One region of the Acinetobacter sp. WCHAc060006 genome, then DNA from elsewhere that is predicted to be linked to it. Evidence: predicted binding sites of a transcription regulator. Region 1 holds the regulator's gene; the other holds the start of a gene.
The links. The regulator PhoB, encoded in region 1, activates phosphate uptake and scavenging genes when phosphate is short. The targets are predictions, from matches to a motif close to TGTCATNAANCTGTCATAA.

Region 1 (9,166 bases):
CGGCCACCAGTCGTCATAGCGCCCTTGGTTGCGAAAACCTTTAACAAATTGCTCACCAAAGTTCCAAAACAATGTGCCAGTATGTGATTCACTTTCGCGCTTATACACAGTTGCGGATTGTGGATTAAAGGTTTGATCTTCACCCTGCACATATTCGTAGGTCACCCCAAAAGGATGATGGTTGTAATAAAGATCAAAGCCTTTACGCAGTACATCGCCTTTACCTGCAAAGGCGGCTGAAGCACCTGTGGTGTCAAACAAGTTGCTCTTACCCTGATACCACGACACCCCGAAGCTCAGTTCACGCAACCATGAGTTGTACTCAGCAGGCAAGGTATAGCGCAGACGGCCAATAAAGTTTTTGTCATCGTTATCGTCTGATTTGTTTGCACCATTGCCATTCACTAAGCCAAAGGCATAACTCAACATTGGTGAACGGTAGTTATAGCCATAATCCACGGTTGGAAAGGCATCTCCACGCACAATCAGGCCCACTTCACGCAGTGCTAAACCATAGCCATAGCCCGGCAAGCTAAACAGCGCATTATTAATGGTTGGTTTTAAGTCTTCAGTCGCTTGCACTTCTTGGCCAAATGGCAGAAGTTGCTGGCCCAAAGTCACACTCAAACGACCCGTATCGGCACTTAAAGTCGGAAGCGCGTTATAAATTAACTGTGCATCCAGCAGATTCAGATAACTGTTGTTGGTGCCCGTTTGTGGCGACGTACCAAAGCGCAAATTAAAGTCGAGGTTTTTGCCTTGCTCATAGTCTTTAAACAGATTGCCTGCAAAGCCAATTTGCACCGCACCCAAGTCAAATGACGAACGGCGGTTATTGACCGCAGCGCCGGTATTTTGCCCTTGCGGTTGCACCAGTTGTGCTTCATCGCTATAAGATGCCTTAGCTTGTACAACGCCATTGATTAACAGCTGGCGAGTAGAAAGTGCGGTTTTGGTATCTCGGTCACGTTGCACTTGGTACTTAAAGTTTTCAATATCACTTTGCAGGCCTTGAAGCTCGGCTTGGGTCACAAAATTTTGTCCAGTGGCATCATCTTCTGCATTTGAATCATCTGTTGCACTCAGCTCATCTGCACCATCCGCGGAAACCGCTTTAGGCGTAGTAGCGCTCCCCCCTTGTATACGACCCAATTCTGATTTTAATTGTTTTAAAGATTGCTCTAACTGGGCAACCTGTTGTTGTAATTGACCAATATCAGTTTCGGCATGACTGATGCCAATGCTTGCACTTAAAAGCGTTAAAGCAAATGTACCTAAACGTATCGGTTGAATAATGGACTGGCTCATAAACGATGTTCACCTACAGTTTCGCAAGTGACACATCGGTCGACTTAATCAGCACAATCACTTGGCTACCGACTTGAAGATCTAATTCCGCGACAGAGCGCGTGGTAATTACTGAAGTAAACACACCCGATGCGGTCACCACATCGACTTCAGAAACGACATCTCCTTTTACAATTTCTTGAATCGTCCCTTTAATTTGGTTACGCACATTAATGGATTGAATAGTCATTTTAAATTCCTGTTGTTTTAGTTGGAATTTAATATGACCGATTTATTAAATAATAAAAAATAATTAAAATTGATTTTTATATCTTATTTTATAAAATATAAACTAAATCCAATTTACCTGTGATTTTAAATAACCATCATCTTTCACAATAATATTTTCATACTGCCAAAAAATCACCCCACGCTCAGAAAGTTGTTTAATTTCTTTATTAATCGTTTGCCGAGAAGAAGACAATAAATCGGCCAAATCGTGTTGCGATATTTTTAATTGAATTTCGGTGCCTAAGCGATGCGCCGTACCATACTGCTGCGACAGATCAATGATGATCTTACATACTTTTTGATGTAAATTAGCAACTTGCAAAAACTTCATTTGCTCTAGTAATTGTTGCATGCGCACGCTAATGATGCTCAAAGCATCATGCATTAAGTTATTGTTATTTTTAATTTCTTGTTCAAAAAATGACATTGGAATTTGCAATACTTTCACCTGATTAAAAGCATAAAAATTATAATCGATGGCTTGTTGATTAATGCATACTGCCAAATTCATTGGGCTTTTTTCAGAAAAATAATTAAAGGCATGAAAACGCCCCAATGGGCTTAAATATCCAATTTGGATAATCCCATCGAGTAAAATGTAAATCGATTCCTTACAGTTTTCTTTATTTAAAATCAAATCACCTTTTTGATATTTCTTAATGACTGAATGTCGATTTATTTCATCAATTTTATATTCAGATAATGTTTTGAAATTATTTTTTAAAACATTATTTTTAATATTTTTATTTAAATCAGAATTAAGCATAAATTAATCCATCCAATATATTTTTATTCTATATTAGATGGATAACTTAAGCTTATCGAATCACTAATTCTGTATTGTTTTGCATATTAAATGCAAAGTTTTACATTACAACAGCTTTATTTATGAAGCTTTTTCATAAATGCCGTTTTCACTGCTATAGCGTAGATTTGAAATATCTTCTTTCACATCTTTACGTAGCACTTTACTTGGCTGACCATCTACACCTACTGGCGTATCCCCTTCTAAAGTGACACGGCGCACCACACGATGCTGATCGCCATAATCATTGATTGCACGATGTTGTGTTGCACGGTTATCCCAAATGGCAATATCACCTGCATCCCAACGCCAACTCACAATATTTTCTAATTTTTCCACATAGCTTTGGAACAAATCATATAAACGGCGCGATTCAGACGAACTATAGCCAACAAAGTTTTTAAAGAAACTGCCTAGCAATAGGGTTTTTTCACCTGTTTCAGGATGTACACGTACCAAAGGGTGCTCTGTTTCATATTCTGTCGAATTGAAATAGTTTTTATAACGTGCCAGTACTTCTGGTGGAATGCTGGCTTTTGCTGCATAGTCATAGCTATTACTATGCACCGTTCGTAAACTATCCGCTAAAATTTTCAGCTCTGCTGGCAAATCATCATAAGCGGTCGATGTATTGGCCCATACCGTATTGCCACCCACTTCAGGTGCGACCACACTACGTAAAATTGATGCTTTTGGATAAGCTTCAATAAAGCTGATGTCTGTATGCCATGCATCGGCACGTGCACCACGTGAATCAATTTCTAAAATATGTGCAGAACCATCTTTCACGGGCACAGTCGGATGATTGAGTGGCGTCCCCAAACGCGCTGCAAATGCTTCTTGTGACGCGTCATCTAAATGCTGTTGGCCTTTAAAGAAAATCGCTTTATGTTGCAGTAAAGCCTGATTAATTTCGTGAACAACGGCATCTTCAAGATCAGCCGAAAGTGTCACGCCTTCAATCACCGCGCCTATACGCCCATTAATGGGTTTAACTTGAATGTGTTGAAATTGGTAGCCCATGATCAGTTCCTCATTTATTAAAATTGTTAAGACTGCTTGTCTGTGAACTCATCATGAACAGTTTGCTTATTCCAATCTGTCAATTTTTTGACATTCTTATACTCGATTTCAGATAACTAAATTCCTGTACTGCGAAAGTGGCTACATTTATGCCCTCTTTAAAAACTCAAAAGCCCTGCAATTGCAGGGCTTTTATACAACATAGACTGAAAACTGGGCTTATTTACCCTTGCCTATTTTGGTCGCCAAAGCGGTAATTTTTTGGTATCCCGTTGGTAAAATACGTTGAATTAAATCTAATGTTTTTGCATCGTTACCAATCAATAAACGACGTTTGTCTTTTTGCACCGCTTCTAAAATTTGACGCGCAGCTTCTTCAGGTGGGCAACGCAATAATTTATTAAAAGATTTTGCAGACTTTTCAGGGTTCATGCCCAAGCTCTTCAAGCTGTCATTCATCTTGGCTGCATTGGCGATATTGGTACGAATACCCCCTGGATGTACACACAACGCGCTCACGCCACTGTTTTCCATATCCAACTCTTGACGCAATGACTCAGTAAAACCACGCACTGCAAATTTAGTTGCGTTATATGCCGATTGCGTCGGTTGTGCTGTTAAGCCAAACAAGCTTGAAATATTAATGATGTGACCATCACCGGTTTTTTTGATGAGCGGTAAAAATTCTTTAGTGCCATACACAACGCCCCAAAAGTTAATATCAACAATCCATTCAAGTTCTTCATAACTCGCGCCTTCAACGGTCGAGCCTAAAGCCACGCCTGCATTGTTAAAAATCATGTTGACTGATCCATGATTTTGCACGGTGTCTTGTGCCCAAGCACGAACTTCATCCAGTTTAGCCACATTCACTTTTTTGGTGGTTACACGCACATTGCTGTCTTTAATTAATTCAAGTGTTGTTGCCAAGCCTTGCTCATTCACATCACTTAATGAAAGATGACAGCCCTGCTTTGCCAATAAAACTGCCAGTTGTTGCCCAATACCAGAACCTGCGCCTGTAATTGCTGCCACTTTGTTTTTAAAATTTTTCATGTGTTGTCCTTTTTTTCGTGCATGCGCATAACATGATGGGCCGAATGGCCTGATCTGTACCAATTTAAATCCAATATAGTTTTGACAATTTATATTGTCAATATCATATTAGGACGCGATAGACATTCAGATTGCAATCACCTGACCATAGGTCAAATGCCAATTTGTTGTTAAGATAGCGCCAGAATAGATTGAAAATGGGCGCATGTGGCCGATGACTGAAACAGAAAAACGGGTAGCAACACCAACCATAAAAAAGACCAAAGAACGTCAATTTAAAGGTCTATCCCTATCCGAACGCAAGCAACAGCGCCGTGAAAAACTGATTGAAGCTGGAATTGAAGCCTATGGTACGCAAGGCTTTTTTTCAGTGACGGTCAAAGACATTTGTAATGAAGCCAAGCTGACTGAACGCTATTTTTATGAGTCATTTAAAAAAAGTGAAAATCTATTTCAAACCATTTTTTTACAATTGATTGATCAACTACAACAAAACGTTATGCAAGCGATTGTTCAGGCCTCCACTGATCCCAAAAAAATGATCGAATCTGGACTGACTGCACTGTTAACTACACTGAAAAATGATCCACGTATGGCACGCATTATTTATATCGATGCCATGTTAGTGCAAGAACTCCACAACCAAGCCACCATTCATGAAACCATGGCGCGCTTTGACCAAATGATTCAAGCCTTTGTGATGCTGAGCATGCCACATATTAAAAAAACTGAGGACGAAATTTCCTTAGTGGCCTCAGGCTTAAATGGTTATGTCACACAAATTGCCATTCGCTGGGTCATGAGTGGCTTTAAACAATCGATGGAACAAGTTTTATCATCTTGCAGCATTGTGTTTTTATCTTTACTCGATACTTTTTCTACTGACACAGAAGAAAATAACTCTGAATCCATTGATATTTAAAATATTCATGTGATGTACAGCCCCCATTTCTAGGGGAACAATTGCTTCCTACATCGCGTGAAATCTAGCAAAATTGTATAGAAAATTGTCACAATTCTTTGCAAAAACCAGCATTTTGGGCTTTTCTGCAATGATACTGTCATAATTAATCTTTGTAATAAGCCTGTCATAAATATAAGACGGTCAGCCGTTAACACACATGAAATAGGGTATTGCGCTGTGAAAGATGACTACATTTTAATTGTTGATGATGAACTCCCGATTCGGGAAATGATCCATACCTCTTTGGATATGGCAGGTTTTCAATGTCAGCAAGCTGAAGATGCCCGTCAAGCGCATCAGATGATTGTTGACCAACGTCCTGCACTGATTCTTTTGGATTGGATGATGCCTGGCGGTGTCAGCGGTGTCGACTTATGTCGTCGCTTAAAACGAGATGAAAACCTCTCTGAAATTCCCGTCATTATGCTCACTGCACGCAGTGAAGAAGACCATAAAGTTCAAGGTCTCGATGCAGGTGCAGACGATTACATGACCAAACCATTTTCAACGCGTGAATTGGTCTCACGCATTAAAGCAGTACTGCGTCGCTCGAATGCTTTAGGTGGAGAAAAAACCATTGATGCCAATGGTTTATTATTAGACCCAATGAGCCAGCGTGTAAGCTTTGGCAATAATATTTTAGAAATGGGCCCAACTGAATACCGCTTATTGGCATTTTTCATGACTCATCCAGAGCGCGCCTATACCCGTGCTCAACTTTTAGACCAAGTTTGGGGCGGAAATGTGTATATTGAAGACCGCACCATTGATGTTCATATTCGCCGTTTACGTAAAGTGCTTGAACCGTACAATGCAGACCGTTTTGTACAAACTGTCCGTGGCACAGGCTACCGTTTTTCTACCCGTGCGGATGCTGTTTTAGGTTAATTTAAATATATGTACGAACCCTACCCGGTCCCAGAGCTTGCTCAAGAACACAAAGCGTTTCGCTATAGCAGTCTGTGGACATTTGCCAAGCAAGACATGCGCTTGCTGGCATTTTTTCTGCTTATTGCAGCCTTGATTGGCTTTGGCATCGGATATTTTTGGATTTGTATTTCGCTCGCATTTGCACTGTTTTTTGCCCAGCAAATGCGTTCCTTATATTTAGTCAATGACTGGATTTCAAACCGTCCATACGATGTGCCTCCAAACCTTCATGGAATTTGGGGTGCATTGTTGTTTAATGTCTATCGAGCACAGCGCCAAGAACGGATTGTACAAGCCGAAATGGTGGGCTTGATTGATCGTGCACAATCATCTTTGGTCGCTTTAGCTGAAGCGGTGGTGTTAATTGATGAAATGCACCAAATTGAATGGTGGAATCCCGCAGCCGAAAAACTATTGGGCATTCAAGGACTCGACCGTGGTCGCAATATTTTGACTATTTTGCGCCAGCCTAGCTTTATTGAATATTTTAATAATTTGGACTTGGCACCCGACGGTCTAAAAATGAAATCTTCGGTACTCGAAGATCATTATGTGCAAGTCAAACTCACCCGCTTTGGTGGGGAAAGTCGTTTACTGGTGGCCTATGACGTCACCCGTATGCACAATCTTGAACAAATGCGTAAAGACTTTGTCGACAATATTTCCCACGAGCTACGAACTCCCCTCACAGTGCTCAGTGGCTATATCGAAACCTTTAATGATCAAGAAGATTTAAATCCGCGTTGGAAACGTGCCTTAGATTTAATGCAGGCACAAACCCGTCGTATGAATGCGTTGGTCAATGATTTACTGCTGTTATCACGTTTAGAAAACGAAAAGAAAATTGCTAAAAATCAGATTATTGAAATGCCAAGCTTAATGAGCCAGCTGTATGATGATGCGCATGCGTATAACGTCGATTATGGCCATACACTCAATTTAGACATCGATAGCCACTGCGACTTGATCGGCTCCGACAGTGAACTGGCCAGCGCCTTTAGCAACCTCATTACCAACGCCATTAAGTACACTCCAAAAGGCGGTACGGTGACTATGGGCTGGCATGATGATGGTGAGCATGGTTATTTTACAGTGGAAGATACGGGTATCGGGATTGACCCTAAACACTTACCACGTTTGACTGAACGTTTCTATCGCGTCGACAGTGCACGTAGCCGTCAAAGTGGTGGCACAGGATTAGGCTTAGCGATTGTAAAACACGTACTGATGCAACATCAGGCCTACCTCGAAATTGAATCTAAAGAAAACCAAGGTTCAATATTTAAAGTGGTGTTTCCCAAAGAACGTCTTTATCACGTTTCTTAATCTTTCGGCATCGTATAACACGGGCAGATCTCAACATAAAAAAACGGGCAGATCGCCCGTTTTTTATTTCTAAATATCTACAGTTAAAGCTTGCCTGATTGCTCTAAAGCACGTTCTTTTTGCAGTGCACGCTGATACGCTGGGCGCTGTTTTAAGCGCTCAACATAGGCTTGAATTTGCGGATAACTTCGCCCTGTCCGCTCTTGTAATGCAATCAGCGGAAAGCTCATTTGAATATCGGCAAAGCTAAAATCATCTGCAAAATAATCATGTTGTGCTAAGTGCTGTTCAATAAATTCAATATGTGCAGGCAAACGTGCCCCCACAAAACCGGCTTTCACCCCTTCGCCAATTTTCTTGGCAATTGGTCGAATCGGCCAAGGTACATGCGTCGGCATTTTTTCCATCACCAAGGTCATCACCAATAAAGGCATCAGTGAGCCTTCTGCATAGTGCATCCAATAACGGTACTGTTGCTGTGCGTTAAGTTCTGTAGGCTTGAAATTTGAGGCTGTATCAAACTGCGCTTGCACATGCTCTAAAATGACAGCGGATTCCGCAATCACCACGCCATCGTGCTCTAGCACTGGTGCTTTTCCCAAAGGATGGATTTTTTTTAATTCAGGTGAGCCTGAGTAATCGGCCTGCCGAGGATAATATTTTACTTGATAGTCGAGATTCAGCTCTTCCAAAGCCCACAAAATCCGAAATGAACGTGATTTTTCTAAATGATGCAGCCTCAACATTTCACTTACTCCTCTCTCATTTTTATTGTTATTTAAAGCCGAAAACTGGTTGCACGCACATTGGGTGCAAATACCAGTCTTTTACCCGCCTTCCAGCTTAAAGCAATACGGTGTTGATATCTACACTACGCAGTAAAGTTTTGGTTACAGGCGTTTTCGAGCTAATGGCCAATACTTTTTGCTGTAACTCTTCACTCAATGGTGTTTGAAAATGCAATTTACGTTCAATCCATTCCTTGCCTTCTTTATTGGCATGAAACTCAGCTTCGACACTAAACTCTCCAAGCTCCAATCCCTTATGCTGTGCATACATACGTAAGGTAATCATGGTGCATGAAATAAGGCCACTACAAATAAAATCATAGGGCGCCAAGCCCGTGGCGCCACCACCAAAAGATTCTGGCTTATCTGTGAGTAAAGTATGTTGAGTACTTGTAATTTGACCAGCCCATGGTGCTGTTAAAGTCTGAACTTTGGCGCTCGCAATTAATCCCATTGTTATTCTCCAGCTGTTTTATTTGTACAAAGCGAAAGGTTCAGCCTATAAGCTGAACCTCAACACAATCAATTCATTATTTTGAAGCACGCATTTTATCTGGGAAGACAGGTGCTTCGAGACGTGGGCCTTCATAGTCTGGAATTGTGCCAAAACGAGCATCGGCATTTATCCATTGTTCACGTGCAAGGCTCAGCTCTTCTTGGGTACGACCAACAAAATTCCACCACAGTAAAATAGGT
Region 2 (9,166 bases), on a different contig from region 1:
TATCAAATCCATGCTCCGAACGTTGAAAAAGGCATAGCGTAAAGAGTTCGCCCTTCTCATTTTCCTACAACCTCAGTGGTCTATGGGAAAGGTGTGTATTGTTTGGGTGTTTAGATACGTTCTGTGCTCCTGATGATCTCATTCATACAGTGAACCATAGAACTTAAACACAAAAGCAGACCATAAAAAAACGCTATCGAAGTAGCGTTTTTTTATGCCTTAAAAGTGCTTAGAACACTTGTAAGAACAGCCAATATAAACCACCAGACAAACAGATTGTCGCTGGTAAAGTGAAGATCCATGCTGAAAGGATGGTTTTCACTGTAGCAAAGTTCAGGCCTGATTTGTTGGCAACCATTGTACCTGCAACCGCAGAGTTCAATACGTGTGTAGTTGAAACTGGCATACCAAAACCATCTGCAGCAGCAATTGTGGTCATAGCAACAAGCTCAGCTGACATCCCTTGACCATAAGTCATGTGATGCTTACCAATACGCTCACCCACAGTCACTACAATACGTTTCCAACCCACCATGGTGCCTAGACCAAGTGCCAATGCAACAGCGACTTTCACCCATGTAGGAATGTATTGAAGGAACGAATCTAAGTTATTACGGTATTCTTTGACGTTTTTCGCTTGATCAGCCGTCATTGCTGGAAGCTGTTCTGCTTTATCTAAACGCTTAAATGCCGTAGTATTTAAGTACATGTCGTTACGAATTGTAGAAACTTCAGTTTCTGGAATATCTTTTAGATCGCCATACTGACCCACACGCTCACCTAAGTGATCAGTTAAGCTTGCTAAAGCAGGCACAACTTCAGGGGTAATTTCTTTGGTCTGAATATATTTGGTAATCACATCACGCGCTTTGTCATCTGCAATATCATCATGCTGTGCATAAATCGCAGTCGCTGTTTGTGCAGACAATTGTTCAAATGATTGAATATGCGCTTGGTCTAAATTCTTGTTTAAAGAATAGGCCAAAGGCACACAACCAATCAAAATCAACATGATTAATCCCATGCCTTTTTGACCGTCATTTGAACCATGCGCAAAACTTACGCCTGTACAAGTAAAGATCAAAATTGCACGAATAAGCGGTGGTGGTGGTTTATTGCCTTCAGGTGGCTGGAATAATTCCATTTGTTTCTTAAAGATTTTTTTAACCAATAAGAACAATACCGCAGCAAATGCGAAACCAATTAAAGGAGAAAACAGTAAAGCTTTACCCACTTTAATCACTTGGTCCATGTCTACACCCGATGCACCGCTACCTGCGTGCAGAATGTAGTTCATAATGCCAACGCCTAGAATCGAACCAATTAAAGTATGCGAACTAGAAGCAGGAATCCCCAAGAACCAAGTACCAAGGTTCCAAAGAATGGCCGCGATGAGCATGGCAAAAACCATAGCAAAGCCAGCTCCAGAACCGACATTCATGATCAGCTCTACAGGTAGCAATGCAATAATGCCGTAGGCAACTGCACCACTGGCAACCATTACGCCTAAGAAATTACAAAAACCAGCCCACATCACCGCCACTGGTGCAGATAATGCGTTGGTATAAATCACCGTTGCGACAGCATTCGCTGTGTCGTGAAAACCATTTACAAACTCAAAACCGAGCGCAATAAACAAAGCGGTACCCAATAAAATCATGGAGTAGAGGCTAAGTGCAGGAACATGCGCAAGATCAGCTGTAAGTTGAAAACCAATATAAATTAACGTTGAAATAATTAACGTTAGAAACACCGGCATAAAAAATTTCGGTGTAGGCACATGAACATTCGTCGACTTATTGTTTGTCGACTGGTGTGCTGAATCTACGGGAGTTTGATTAGAATTCATGCAAGCAAGAATGGAGGATTTAAGAATCCCCATATTGTTCAATTAAATTGTGACAATTATATGACAAAGCGGTGTCATATAAAGCAATATTTCATACTTTATTTTTTACAGCTTGCCATCAATTATGCTTATTTGCATTCAAATCAATCATTAATATTCATAGTGTTACAACCATTTCTGTTCATTTATCATTATTAAAACACGCTGTTTTTGCACCGCAAAAGATCATGTTACAAAACATGAAATATAAGCTGTACTTAAGGGTTCTACAGACCAAGGCATAGCATGCTAGAGAGATATGACAACTTGATGAAGTATTTATGACAATCCAATCTTGCTACAGCAACCACTTTGAGGCACGGCGAAATATTCAACAAGCTCAACTTTGCGCTTAATAATTAAACTCAATATCAGAAATAATGAACTGAATTCTGTTAATATATTTGCCGATTTTATATTCCATCGGATTGGGGTTATTTATGTCCACGCTCGCCACCCTAAAAGAGCTACTCGCTCAACGGATTCTGATTATCGACGGTGCTATGGGCACTATGATTCAGCGTCATAAACTCGAAGAAGCTGACTACCGTGGTGAGCGTTTTGTTGACTGGGCATCTGACCTGAAAGGTAATAATGACCTTTTGGTACTGACACAACCTCAAATCATTCAAGGCATTCATGAAGCCTACCTCGATGCTGGCGCAGACATCATTGAAACCAACAGCTTTAACGGCACCAAAGTTTCAATGTCTGACTATCACATGGAAGATTTGGTCACTGAAATCAACCGTGAAGCAGCGCGTATTGCCAAAGCCGCTTGTGAAAAATACTCAACACCAGAAAAGCCGCGTTTTGTTGCGGGTGTGCTTGGCCCGACTTCACGTACTTGCTCAATCTCGCCAAATGTAAATGACCCAGCTTTCCGTAACATTACTTTTGATGAGCTGAAAGAAAACTATATTCAAGCTGCGCATGCCCTGATTGAAGGCGGTGCGGACATTCTGCTCATCGAAACCGTATTCGATACTTTAAACTGTAAAGCTGCCATTTTTGCAGTGAAAGAAGTGTTTAATCAGCTGGGCTATGAATTGCCATTGATGATTTCAGGCACGATTACCGATGCCTCTGGCCGTACCTTAACCGGTCAAACCGCTGAAGCGTTCTGGAACTCTGTGCGTCATGGTGACTTATTGTCGATTGGCTTTAACTGTGCCCTAGGTGCAGATGCCATGCGTCCACACGTCAAAACCATTGCAGATGTTGCCGATACTTTTGTTTCAGCGCATCCGAACGCTGGCTTGCCAAATGCCTTCGGCGGTTATGATGAAACCCCTGAACAAACTGCAGCCTTCATTAAAGAATTTGCAGAAAGTGGCTTGATTAACATTACTGGCGGCTGCTGCGGTACAACGCCGGATCACATCCGCGCCATTGCCAACGCAGTCAAAGACATTGCACCACGCCAAGTGCCAGAAACTAAGCCTGCTTGCCGTTTAAGCGGTTTAGAGCCGTTCAACATTACAGAAGATTCGCTGTTTGTGAACGTCGGTGAACGTACCAACGTGACTGGTTCTAAAAAATTCCTGCGTTTAATCCGTGAAGAAAATTTTGCCGAAGCTTTAGAAGTTGCGCAGCAGCAAGTTGAAGCTGGCGCGCAGATTATCGACATCAACATGGATGAAGGCATGCTGGATTCAGAAGGCGCAATGGTGCACTTCCTGAATCTAGTAGCATCTGAGCCTGAAATTTCACGTGTGCCAATCATGATTGACTCATCTAAATGGGACATCATTGAAGCAGGCTTAAAATGCGTACAAGGTAAAGCGGTTGTTAACTCAATTTCCTTGAAAGAAGGCTATGACGAGTTCGTCGCAAAAGCGCGTTTGTGCCGTCAGTATGGCGCTGCCGTAATTGTGATGGCCTTTGACGAAAATGGTCAGGCCGATACTGCTGCACGTAAAAAAGAAATTTGCAAGCGTTCTTATGATGTATTGGTCAATGAAGTGGGCTTCCCTGCTGAAGACATCATTTTTGACCCGAACGTATTCGCAGTCGCAACTGGTATTGAAGAACACAACAACTATGCTGTGGACTTTATTGAAGCGACAGGCTGGATTAAGCAAAACTTGCCACACGCGATGATTTCAGGCGGTGTGTCTAACGTATCGTTCTCATTCCGCGGTAACGAGCCTGTACGTGAAGCGATTCACTCAGTGTTCTTATACCATGCTATTCAGCAAGGCATGACCATGGGTATCGTCAACGCAGGTCAAATGGCGATTTATGATGATATTGATGCTGAACTGAAAGCTGCGGTTGAAGATGTGATCTTGAACCAAAACCAAGGTGAAAGTCAGCACGATGCAACTGAAAAGCTGCTTGAAGTAGCTGAGAAATACCGCGGTCAAGGCGCTGCGCAAAAACAAGTTGAAAACTTGGAATGGCGTGAACTTCCAGTTGAAAAACGTCTTGAGCATGCTTTGGTGAAAGGCATCACGACCTTTATTGATGAAGATACTGAAGAAGCGCGTTTAAAATCAGCTCGTCCGCTAGACGTGATTGAAGGCCCGCTGATGGACGGCATGAACGTGGTTGGCGACTTGTTCGGTTCAGGCAAAATGTTCCTGCCGCAAGTGGTGAAATCTGCACGTGTGATGAAGCAAGCAGTAGCTTGGCTGAATCCGTTCATTGAAGCTGAAAAATCTGGCGGTCAGTCTAAGGGTAAAGTCCTGATGGCGACTGTGAAGGGCGACGTGCACGACATCGGTAAAAACATCGTAGGCGTAGTACTTGGCTGTAATGGTTATGACATTATCGACCTTGGCGTGATGGTGCCTTGCGAGAAGATTCTGCAAACCGCCATTGATGAGAAAGTTGACATCATCGGCTTGTCTGGCCTGATTACTCCGTCACTCGATGAAATGGTGTTTGTTGCTAAAGAAATGCAGCGTAAAGGCTTTAATGTTCCGCTGATGATTGGCGGTGCAACGACTTCTAAAGCGCACACTGCGGTGAAAATTGACCCTCAATATTCAAATGATGCAGTGATTTATGTTGCTGATGCTTCTCGTGCGGTAGGTGTTGCAACAACTTTACTTTCTAAAGAAATGAAACCGAAGTTTGTTGAGGAAACCCGTGCTGAATATGAAAAAGTGCGTGAGCGTATTGCCAACAAACAGCCAAAAGCAGCTAAGCTGACTTATGCTGAATCGGTTGAAAATGGTTTGAAAATTGACTTTGCAGCCAATGCGCCTGTGAAGCCAAACTTCATTGGTACGCAAACGCTGACCAATTATCCATTGGAAACTTTGGTTGAATACTTCGACTGGACGCCGTTCTTTATTTCTTGGAGCTTGGCGGGTAAATTCCCTGCTATTCTGACTGATGAAGTGGTGGGTGAAGCAGCAACTGACTTGTATGAACAAGCGCAGACTATGCTGAAAGATATTATTGACAACAAACGTTTTGATGCGCGTGCGGTCTTTGGTATTTACCCTGCTGCCCGTTCAGGTGCAGACACGGTTCAAGTGTTTGATGAAACTGCGAAAACAGTGACGCATACTTTTGAGCATATCCGTCAGCAGTCTGACAAAGTAACGGGTAAACCAAACTTGTCATTGGCGGACTTTATTGCTCCTGAGCTTGGATATGCAAAACAACGTTTTGCCCAAGCGCAAGAGCGAAACGAAAGTGTAGCTGAGCCAGTTGAGATTCAAGATTACTTGGGCGGTTTCACGGTGTCGATCTTTGGTGCAGAAGAAATGGCGAATGAGTACAAAGCCAAAGGCGACGACTACTCTGCTATTTTGGCGCAATCGTTAGGTGACCGTTTTGCAGAAGCGTTTGCAGAACATTTGCATGAGCGCATTCGTAAAGAGTTCTGGGGCAACCAAGCATCTGAAACTTTAAGCAATGAAGAATTGATTAAAGAGAAGTATGTCGGCATCCGTCCGGCGCCGGGCTACCCTGCTTGCCCTGAGCACTCTGAAAAAGCGCCATTGTTTGACTGGTTAGGTTCTACCGACAAGATTGGTACGCAGTTGACGACGAGCTTTGCAATGTGGCCGCCTTCATCTGTCAGCGGTTTCTATTATGCTAACCCTGAAAGCCAATATTTTAACGTGGGTAAAATCGCAGGCGATCAGCTTGAGGATTATGCGAAACGTAAAGGCTGGACTTTAGATGAAGCGAAGCGTTGGTTAGCGCCTAATTTGGATGATTCGGTTCAATAATTTGCATTAATAAAAGCCCTCACAGTGAGGGCTTTTATTTTTTAATCCCCCTAAATCCCCCTTTTTCAAAGAGGGGCTTTCACGTATTAATTTAATTACGTGACAGCTCCTCCCTTTTTTAAAGGGAGGTTAGGAGGGATTTATGCAATAATATTGCATTAAAATTCTAAAAACTTTGTAATAAACACTTATGGACAACAAAACATTCACTGGAAGTGGGACAACATGGGCTAATGCATGTGTTGGGGATAATGGACAACCTAATTATATAGAATATTCAAAAGGCTATTCTAAAGCGGCTAATCTTCTTTTAAATTACATTTTAAATTCCAAAGGTGAACAAATTGATCATTTGATTTATCCAATCTGTTTTAATATGCGCCATTCTATTGAGCTTAGACTTAAAGGTGCTATTGAAGAAATTAGATTATTAGCTCACATCAAAAAGATTGATTTACCCTGTTTTAATTTGATTACTTCACATGATATTGGGAATATTTGGTCATATTTCAAAATAAATGCAAATTTGCTTGATACCCGTTTTAGAGAGTTAATTGATCGAATTAATGAAACAATATGTGATATAGCAAGTATTGATCCTACAGGACAAACTTTTAGATATCCTAGAAGCAATGATGATCAGACACATTTAGTCGAACAAGGGGTTATCAACTGTTATATTCTCAATACTAGATTCAAAGATTTAGAAGATAATCTAGATGATTTAATTTATTTGATTGATTCATTGATAGATGAATACAAACTTGGGACATTCACAAAAAACCTATCACGCCAACAAATATTTGAGTTAACTACACATCTTCCGCCATACGAACAATGGAGTGATAACTCCTTCAAAGCCATTAAAGAACAACTGACAAAATGTTATAAAATTTCTAATAATGAACTAACTAAAGCCATAAAGCTTATTAAAGATCATTATGAATTAAGTCATAAAATCGGAATCAAAAAACCTCTTGCTTTTTTGAATGATGTCCAAATTTTAGAACTATGTGACATCTGGATAACTTATTTTTCTCCTAACTTTAAAGAAGTGTAGTGATTAAATAAACTACGTGACAACGCCTCCCTTTATTAAAGGGAGGTTGGGAGGGATTCCACATCTAAAATAAGTGTACCCAAAAACAAGCCAATCACTCACCCATTAATCAGAAATACTGCTTTTTTACACTTTTATGTCAGACACCACACCAATTTCCTTATAATAATCACCTTTAGATCTCCCCAAATTCATAACCCATTGGTGCATTAATGAAAAAACTCATGAACAACGCAGAAAACATCGTTGTCCAAATGTGCAAAGGACTTGTACTGGCTCATCCAAAGCTTCAATTTAATGAAGCCTATAAAATCATTTCACGTAAAGAAAAACACCAAAACGTGGCATTGATCAGTGGCGGCGGTAGCGGTCATGAACCTGCACATGCAGGCTTTGTTGGCACAGGTATGTTAGACGCTGCTGTGTGCGGCGACGTATTTGCATCTCCGTCGCAAATTCAGGTCTATAAAGCCTTACAGCAAGTCGCGACTGACAAAGGCGTGCTGATGATCATCAAAAACTATTCTGGCGATATGATGAATTTCCAGAATGGCGCAGCTCTTGCGACTGAAGACGGCATTAAAGTTGACTATGTAAAAGTGGCAGATGACATTGCGGTTAAAGACAGCCTATATACAGTCGGTCGTCGTGGTGTTGCAGGCACAGTATTTGTACATAAGATTGCAGGCGCAGCAGCATCAAAAGGCTTAGAACTTGCAGACGTAAAAGCGATTGCTCAAAAAGCTGCGGACAACGTCATTAGCCTTGGTTTTGCTTATAGCTCATGTACTGTTCCAGCCAAAGGCACGCCAACGTTTATTTTGGCTGATGACGAAATGGAATATGGCGTCGGCATTCACGGTGAACCCGGCATCCGTCGTGAAAAAATCTTGCCATCCAAAAAAATGGCACAGCGCATCGTGGATGACCTGTTCCTTGACCGCCCAGACATGAAAGAAGTTGCAGTCTTGGTCAATGGCTTTGGTAGCACACCGCTGCAAGAGTTGTATGTCTTTAACCATGATGTATGCGAACACCTTGCACGTAAAGGCATCAAAATTTACCGCACATTTGTCGGCAACTATATGACCAGTATCGACATGAATGGTGCATCTGTGTCCTTGCTTGCTGTCGATGATGAATTGAAAACCTACCTCGATGCAGCAGCCAATACCCCTGCATTTAAAATGGATGGTTCAGCAGCACAGCCTTTAACTTTCGCGACCAAAGATACTGCAACCGAAACAGTGGTAAACACCCAAGTTGAAACTCAGCCTGAACATGCAGTGATTAGCAATGAACAATTCACCGTTGAAAACATGCGCTATGTGGTGGATGTCATGTCTGCCTGCATCATTAGAAATGAAGTGCCATTTTGTGAACTAGACGCGCATGCAGGTGACGGCGACTTCGGGATGAGCGTGGCGAAAGGCTTTAAGCAATTAAAACGCGAATGGCAAAGTCTGATTCAAGCGCAGCAGATGGATGAATTCCTGCTCAACTGTTCAATGATCATTATGGAACATTGCGGCGGCGCGTCTGGCCCAATCTGGGGTTCAGCATTCCGTGCAGCAGCGAAATCGATTCAAGGCAAAGCTGTTTTGAATACCGCAGAATTTGCAGAGATGCTGCAAGCAGCAGTCAAAGGCATTCAAACCACAGGTGAACGTTCATTTGGACGTGGCGCAGTGGTCGGTGATAAAACCCTGATTGATGCCTTAGTGCCATGTGCAGATTCTTGGTCTGCCCATACAGATAGATCCTTTAAAGAAAACTTCACATTAGGTGCAAAAGCGGCTGTTCAAGGCGCCGAAAAGACTAAAGAAATTATAGCGCGTATGGGACGTGCGGGAACTGTGGGCGATCGCAGTCTTGGCTATCCAGATGCTGGCGCACATGGTTTAGGCGTGATCTTTACGGATATTGCTGAACATTTGAAATAAGTTTTGAATGTAAAAAAGCCCTAATCACTTTGCAGTTTTTAGGGCTTTTTTTATTGTTCATTGCTTAAATTAGCAATCATCA

Region 2: a site for PhoB is predicted at 1,897-1,915, ahead of EXE29_RS15115 (inorganic phosphate transporter). Genes of this name have one in related genera too.

Annotation. Positions count from the first base shown of each region.
Region 1 is NZ_SGSS01000021.1:17,464-26,629, reverse strand. Features, by position in the region: gene EXE29_RS12370 (putative porin) at 1-1,308, opposite strand, end outside; gene EXE29_RS12365 (TOBE domain-containing protein) at 1,322-1,537, opposite strand; gene EXE29_RS12360 (Crp/Fnr family transcriptional regulator) at 1,640-2,344, opposite strand; gene EXE29_RS12355 (TauD/TfdA dioxygenase family protein) at 2,465-3,406, opposite strand; gene EXE29_RS12350 (SDR family NAD(P)-dependent oxidoreductase) at 3,626-4,462, opposite strand; gene EXE29_RS12345 (TetR/AcrR family transcriptional regulator) at 4,677-5,384, shown strand; gene phoB (phosphate regulon transcriptional regulator PhoB) at 5,604-6,314, shown strand; gene phoR (phosphate regulon sensor histidine kinase PhoR) at 6,324-7,682, shown strand; gene EXE29_RS12330 (glutathione S-transferase family protein) at 7,766-8,428, opposite strand; gene EXE29_RS12325 (OsmC family protein) at 8,526-8,924, opposite strand; gene EXE29_RS12320 (pirin family protein) at 9,001-9,166, opposite strand, start outside.
Region 2 is NZ_SGSS01000034.1:16,124-25,289, forward strand. Features, by position in the region: gene EXE29_RS15110 (hypothetical protein) at 1-37, shown strand, start outside; gene EXE29_RS15115 (inorganic phosphate transporter) at 230-1,849, opposite strand; gene metH (methionine synthase) at 2,329-6,081, shown strand; gene EXE29_RS15125 (hypothetical protein) at 6,272-7,141, shown strand; gene dhaK (dihydroxyacetone kinase subunit DhaK) at 7,354-9,084, shown strand; gene EXE29_RS15135 (hypothetical protein) at 9,154-9,166, opposite strand, start outside.